DNA from 3 places in the Pseudalkalibacillus nanhaiensis genome. Region 2 is predicted to be linked to each of the others. Evidence: riboswitches for the same ligand, from Rfam matches in the RefSeq annotation. Region 2 holds a riboswitch; each other region holds the start of a gene.
What was found. A riboswitch is a leader RNA that binds a small molecule or an ion and turns the genes downstream of it on or off. The one in region 2 is predicted to bind cyclic di-GMP.
Positions count from the first base shown of each region.

Region 1: linked by a shared signal. The riboswitch ahead of V1497_RS09295 (anti-repressor SinI family protein) and the one ahead of V1497_RS17435 (DUF5667 domain-containing protein) in region 2 are both predicted to bind cyclic di-GMP.
Region 3: linked by a shared signal. The riboswitch ahead of V1497_RS02665 (DUF192 domain-containing protein) and the one ahead of V1497_RS17435 (DUF5667 domain-containing protein) in region 2 are both predicted to bind cyclic di-GMP.

Region 1 covers NZ_CP143541.1:1,800,684-1,802,945, forward strand. The annotation lists gene V1497_RS09285 (hypothetical protein) at 26-277, shown strand; gene V1497_RS09290 (helix-turn-helix domain-containing protein) at 331-666, opposite strand; gene V1497_RS09295 (anti-repressor SinI family protein) at 740-883, opposite strand; cyclic di-GMP riboswitch class I at 914-998, opposite strand; RNA gene ssrS (6S RNA) at 1,263-1,441, shown strand; gene V1497_RS09305 (5'-3' exonuclease) at 1,557-2,262, shown strand, end outside.
Region 2 covers NZ_CP143541.1:3,375,887-3,378,148, reverse strand. The annotation lists gene V1497_RS17445 (hypothetical protein) at 1-2, shown strand, start outside; gene V1497_RS17440 (hypothetical protein) at 300-725, shown strand; cyclic di-GMP riboswitch class I at 903-989, shown strand; gene V1497_RS17435 (DUF5667 domain-containing protein) at 1,124-2,262, shown strand, end outside.
Region 3 covers NZ_CP143541.1:497,505-499,766, forward strand. The annotation lists gene V1497_RS02660 (GNAT family N-acetyltransferase) at 1-296, shown strand, start outside; cyclic di-GMP riboswitch class I at 767-859, shown strand; gene V1497_RS02665 (DUF192 domain-containing protein) at 940-1,305, shown strand; gene V1497_RS02670 (Flp family type IVb pilin) at 1,302-1,508, shown strand; gene V1497_RS02675 (prepilin peptidase) at 1,592-2,107, shown strand; gene V1497_RS02680 (TadE/TadG family type IV pilus assembly protein) at 2,104-2,262, shown strand, end outside.

The sequences.
Region 1 (2,262 bases), 1.6 Mb from region 2:
CCACTATATCGAAGAGGGTGATTGTATGATCCGTAAATTGAATGGGGAGCTTATTTCGTATATCCATAATCGAAAAGTGAGTTTAACGCACATTGAAGAGGATATCGGCTTGTTGAAAATCGACAATCAAACCGTGGGGAAATGTCCATTTTCATATACGAAATCGGAGATTGAAAAGGTAGAACAGATGGCAAAAACCAGAAGGGTATACATTGAAGACGATGAGGTCTTATATAAAGATTTGTCAGTTGGAACGTTAATTGACTACAAAGGGTAGGTTTGAATATTAAAAATGAAGCATTGCGAGTCTTCAATATGACTTGCAATGCTTCATTTTGTTTCTTGTTTCTTTTTCCACTTGTTAAATTCCAAAAAGTCTTTGAAATCATCTTTTGATATTCCGGATGCCATCGCTTCATGAACAAGATCGAGCCATTCATCGTCGAGCGATTCATCATCGTTTGTTTTTGCAGGTTCGTCTAACAAAGCTTCCAATGGAACATGTAGAACTTTCGAAACCTTCTCCAGGAACTGTATGGAAGGGTTTGATTGAATATTACGTTCAATGGAACTTAGATATGATTTGGCTATTCCAGCTTTCTCAGCTAGTTCGGTTAAAGATAAGCCATTTCGATTTCTGTAATATTTTAATCGGTCTCCTATCATAATTAACTCCTTAAATCCTTTATTACTACTCACAAACCATTATATCATATTTATGTACCATAAGGTTAAGCAACTAACTTTTATTACTTACTTGACCTGTTGAAAGAGTCTTTATGAATGATCGGACTTCAGCTACCGTAAATCCTTGGCGTTTCGCTTCCTTAATTAAATTTACCCATTGCATGTCCAGGTTGTCAGATTGACTTCTCTCACTCATTAGAGATTCCCTCCTTCGAACACTCTCCCTCATGGTAGTCCAGCCCTCATAGTATAAGAACCTTAGATCTGTGACTTTGCGTCCCCGCTTTTCAACGGGTTTGCCGTTTAACAGAGAGGTTGTCCGGATTTTATCTTATTACTATGATATGACAGAGATGATACAAAAGTTGTAGTTCCGCGTAAGAAAAAACTTCTATTTTTGTCGAATGGACATAGAACATCCGACAAAATGCCCTGTTAATTCCCTTTAACTACCTTTTACTTCCCCTTTAGTCGTAATGTTAAAACCTTTATTTTCCAATCGAGCAACCTATTATTTTCGAATCTTTTGTATTTGCGTGGTCTGCTTTACAAAAGGAATGATACTCGTTATAATAAAATTCCTGCATTGTTAGTGACACGTTTATGTCTTAAACCGATGTCATGACATAGGGAACCCTAGATCTCAATCTGGACGTCATGCCGTTATTCGGAAGACGAAAGGATTGATGCGGGTACCCACCTGCCAATAGTGGGTTTATGAGTCATGAAGTGTCACGGCAAGTGCGGGATACATATAACATTTACAAAGTGAGCCGGCTTCTATCAGAATTACATGGAGGCTGGCTCTTCTTATTTGTAGGATATGATACAATTGGATTGGGTATGTCCATTGCAAAGGGGATTTTATGATGAAAAATCGATTTATAATTATAGATGGATTCAATTTGTTGAGCAGATGTTATTTTGCAACGAGCTATGGTCGAGAGGACCATGAATTAACGACGAACAGCGCAGGGCTATATACGAATGCACTACGGGTGAAGATTCAGAAGCTGCTTAATCTCATTGAGGAGTATGAGCCTTCTCATTTTGCGATTGCATGGGATGTGAAGCGGGAAGAAACCCTTCGCCGACAGCGATATGCAGATTATAAGGATACAAGGAATGAACTTCCTGAACCATTGATCCAACAATATAATACAGTCACAGAAGTATTTGACATCATCGGCATTCCGCAGCTCACGATCAGCCCTTATGAAGCGGATGATATTATGGGAACCTTATCAAGGCGGTGGTCGGAGGAAATGGATGGCGATTGCTTCATCTACAGCAACGATCGCGACCTACTTCAACTACTGACCGATAAAGTATCACAAATCATTGCAAAGAAAAAAGAAGAAAATCCATATACACTCAAACATTTTACTGATGAATATGGCATCCAGCCTAACCAGTGGATTGATGTGAAGGCATTACTTGGAGATAAAAGTGATAATATCCCTGGTGTCCATGGTGTTGGTGAAAAAGCTGCATTACCGATGATCCAACAATATGGATCTGTTGAAGCGATTTATGAAGAAGAAGAATTGGACCCGATTTTCAAGAGATACAGGA
Region 2 (2,262 bases):
AACTATAAACAGTAGGCATAAAAAACCTACCTCCCTCACCCTCACATTTGAGCTGCCTCGCGCAGCTCTCTTTTTTTATGTTTGGGCTCTGTTAAAGGTTGTTGTTGATTTTGAACAGCTACAGGCGGGCGCTTTCCGCTGTCAACGCTTCTTATTTCCTTTAGTATCAACAATAAAAGCTAACAGAGGCTATGTTTTTTAAATTTAGGCTTGTTTCCGTATTGGGAGCTTTGATAGAGTGTCACTATACCATAATTATCCAAAAATATTGAGGAGTTTATTCGAAGGGAGTGATACGTTTGAAAGCTACGATTTCGGGGATTGCAATCTTTGGGCTGTTGATTCTCTCACTCTTCTTATATGACAAAAATCAAGAACTGCAGCTCGAAACTAACAAACAGCATAATCGAACACTGGTCGTCTATACCCAAGATCTCATCTACGGCTTGAAAAAGGATGATGAGGGATTGCTGAAGCTGACCTTAGCCCACTTTCAAGGGTCCCCTCCAAGAATCGAGGACATCGAAGGCGGAAAAGAAATGCTCAACAACTATGAATCCCTCATAAAAGGGTATCTGAACGAAGAAAGAAGCGAAGCCGAGAAAGAAAATATATTGACGATATTAGAGACAGTATTTCAAATATTAGTAGAATCCGAGGAATTACGCACACAAGACATCGAACACATTACCAAACTTTTAAGTAGTGTCAGACACTTCCACTAACCCCTGTCATACCAAGCTTCTTTGGAAGTGTCTGACACCTCTCACAATCCCTTTCCCACCGGGCTTCATTGAAAGTGCCTGACACCATATGAAAAAAGTACTAGATATTTTCAGAAAAAACAGGTATTTCCTCCCTTACCAAAATCGTGTCGAATTATTGTATACTAAAAGTAATCATATAGACAAAGGCAAAGCTATCGAAAGGTAGTGACGCAAAGCTAGAGGGACTAAAGGTGATTCCACCTATGTCAGCCAGTTGCCTAAGGACCAGTCATACATAGTGAAGACGGATCCCTCAAAAAGGGTCTCAAGGCATATTACAAGGTTGCTAGTGCTGAACAACCTCGTAATCTGCTTTTTTTATTTTTAAAAACAGAAAACAGAAAGGGATGAAGGACATGTACAAGAATTTTGTCGTAATAATGAGCGCGGTATCCTTGCTCATTTTCGGAGCATCTCCAGCTGCATTCGCGAACACAAGCGATTCGACGCCATCTGTAGAATTGTCTGATGAAACGTCGACAGAGGAAAATTCTGAGGAATCTACTACTGAAGAAACATCCAACGAGGAAGAGACTTCTACAGAAGAAGGTTCATCTGAAGAATCTACTGAAGGTGAAACAGAAGAATCAACTGAAGAAGAATCTGAAGAATCAACTGAAGAGGAAGAGTCTACTGAGGAAGAAGATGAAGAGGCTGAAGAAGAGGAAGAGCCATCTCTTCTACCTGGAGATTTCTTTTATTTTGTAAAAACATTGATTGAAAATGTCCGTCTCTCCATAGCGTCAAATGACTATGATGAGGCAAAGATCCTAGCAGAAATCGCATCAAACCGCATCGCGGAAGCTAACGCACTTTTTGCAGCTGGTGAAACAGAACTAGCACAGGAAACACTTGAAAAAGCGATTGAAGCCCAGGAAGCGGCTCTTGAAAAATCAGAGGAAAACGAAGAGGCTTCTGAAGAAGAAGGTAAGGAATCTGGCACAGAAGACGAAGAGTCAACTGAATCAGACGAAGAAGCGACTGAAACAGAAGAAGAATCTTCAAAGGAAGAGGAATCCTCTGAAGAAAATGAAGAAGAGTCCGAAATGGATGAGCTTCAATCTAAGCTTTCCAAAAATATCGATGCTCTACTTCTAGCGCTTGCGAACGTTGAAAACCCTAAAGCTCAAGAAGCACTCATGAAAAATATCCAAAAAGCATTTGCTAAGCTAGACAAGAAAATCGCAAAGCTTGAAGAAAAGTACGATAAAAAAGAAGACGAAGACGAAGAGGAAAAAGAAGAAGAGTCTGATGAAGATGAAGAAAAAGAAGAAGCTTCAGAGGATGACGACGCTAAAGAAGATGAAGAAGACGAGAACGAAGACGAAGAAGAGAAGGATCATGTAAAGAAGCATAAAGAAAAAGCTGATAAAAAAGAGCATCACAAGAAAGAAAAAGAAGAAAAGAAACGAGAAAAATCGAACGAAAAGCATGAGAAAAAGAACGAAAATCGTGGAAAAGGCAAAAATGACCACGATGATGACGATGAAGACGA
Region 3 (2,262 bases), 750 kb from region 2:
GAACCTTTGTCCAGCATTCCAAAAGAAAGACGAAACATAAAGGTGAGATTTTCGGTGTATATGTCACACCTCATGTCCAACGGAATGGGATCGGCTTCAAGCTGATGGAATACCTTGTCGAGGAGTCAAAAAAGGTAGAAGGTCTCGAACAAATCCAATTGACGGTCATGACTGAGAATCGATCCGCAATCCGGACGTATGAAAAGCTAGGCTTTGAATCTTACGGGGTAGATAAACAATCCCTCAAGGTCAATCACTATTATTATGATGAACTGTTGATGAAGCTTTTCCTATAAGGGATGCCTCACCAAGGGTAGTAAAACGTTCCAGCATCCGAATGGACTAGGAACGTTTTTTTGTATGGTTTTTGATGCTTGATCGGATTACCATAACCCAATTTAGTCACGGTAAAATGGAAAAATATATCTGATGAAAGGTCGCTGGTAATGGGTCTTTGGACCTTTATTCTGTATATGGGGGTGTCTTAGTGCCTGATATCAGATTGATTATCGGCTTGGCTCTGAGAAAGTTTAACTTGAAGTTGAATAAATAGGACTTTAATAAGCCGAAGGTCCCTGAAACGTTTAAAATTTTAACTTAAAACCTTTAACACGCAAAGGCTATGGACCCATTATTTTTAATGCGATAGTTCCAATTATTCACTAAATATTCAGAAAAATATAATAATAACGACTGATGTCTAATACTCTTGTATTACGTATGATGGAACTACAAGATATCGGATTCAACGACAATCTTTGCTGAATCTCGATAAAGGCAAACCTGGTGAAAGCCAGCGGCGCAAAGCTAAAGGGGCTAAGGTGCACGATTCAATGCACTAAGCCAGCCAGTTACCGAAAGATCCGGGGCATGGTCGTTCTTTAATTGTACCCTCCTTTCGGTAAAGGCAGGGTATTTTTTGTTGAAAAAGGAGGTGTCATGTTGGAACTGATTAACCTTTCAACCGGAAAAAGCATCGCCCATACCGTTATTCCAGCTTACTCATTCTTTAAACGTTTGAAAGGCCTCATGTTTACTTCTTATTTTTCGGAAGGTTATGCGGTTCATATTCGACCCTGCCGTTCGATCCATACGTATTTCATGAACTATGAGATTGACATCCTGTACTTGAATCAGGCAAATCAAATCATCGCAGTCGACTGCAGCGTCCCTCCTAAAACGATTGGAAAGCATTACAAGGGGACCCATTCCGTCATCGAGTTGCCTGCAGGTACGATCCAAAGGACGAATACTGAAATCGGACAAGCTGTCCAAATTCAAAAAACAAAGGAGCGAGTATCATGATGGAAAAAGTTAAAGGACTTATCGTTGAAGAGCAAGGTCAAGGGATGACTGAGTACGGCTTGGTATTAGGTGTCATTGCTGTAGCGGCAGTTGGTGCACTTGCATTGTTACGTGATGAAATCGTCTCGATGTTTGACACAGTAAAGGATATGGTCATCAATCGTGAGAATGGTGGAACATCATCAGGATCTACGGGTGGTTAAGCAGAAATAAATCTAGAAGGCTGATTCAGGGGGTGTACTTCTGAGTCAGCCTCGTATTTTCAAGGGGAAGGAGGTAATGCGGGTTGGTCTTCAATGTCATCCTTTTAATCGTATTAGCTATTTGTGTCATAACGGACCTGAAAAGTCGACTCATATATAATAAAGTTATTTTTCCTGCACTCCTTCTTTCCATCCTCTTACATATTTTCTTTGACGGTTTATCAGGCTTAGGCTTTTCATTACTTGGATTTTTAGTCGGCTTCTCAATCTTACTGATTCCCTACTTTTTAGGAGGGATGGGAGCAGGGGATGTGAAGCTGCTTGCGTTGATCGGGGCTGCCAAAGGACCAATGTTCGTTTTGCATACATCCATTTACATGGCATTGATTGGTGGCGTTCTTGCCCTTTTCATCCTAATTTTCAGCGGGGGAGCGTTTAAACGTTTCAAGTATTATGTGTATTGCTTATTCGTGCGGAAAAACGGCGTCTATGTACCGTTCGCTCTTACAAAGGAATCGATGAAAAAGACGTATCCATATGGCGTGGCGATTGCTGGGGGCGCAGTCATCAGTTTGATCGGAAAGGCTTGGATTTTATGATCAAGAATGAGAAAGGACAATCTCTCGTTGAAATGGCGCTGGCGCTTCCCGTGCTTTTACTCCTATTGATGGGGATTTTCGATATCGGACGCATCATGTATACCTACATGCATCTTCAACTTGCGACACAGGAAACGGTGCGATTAGGTGGCTTA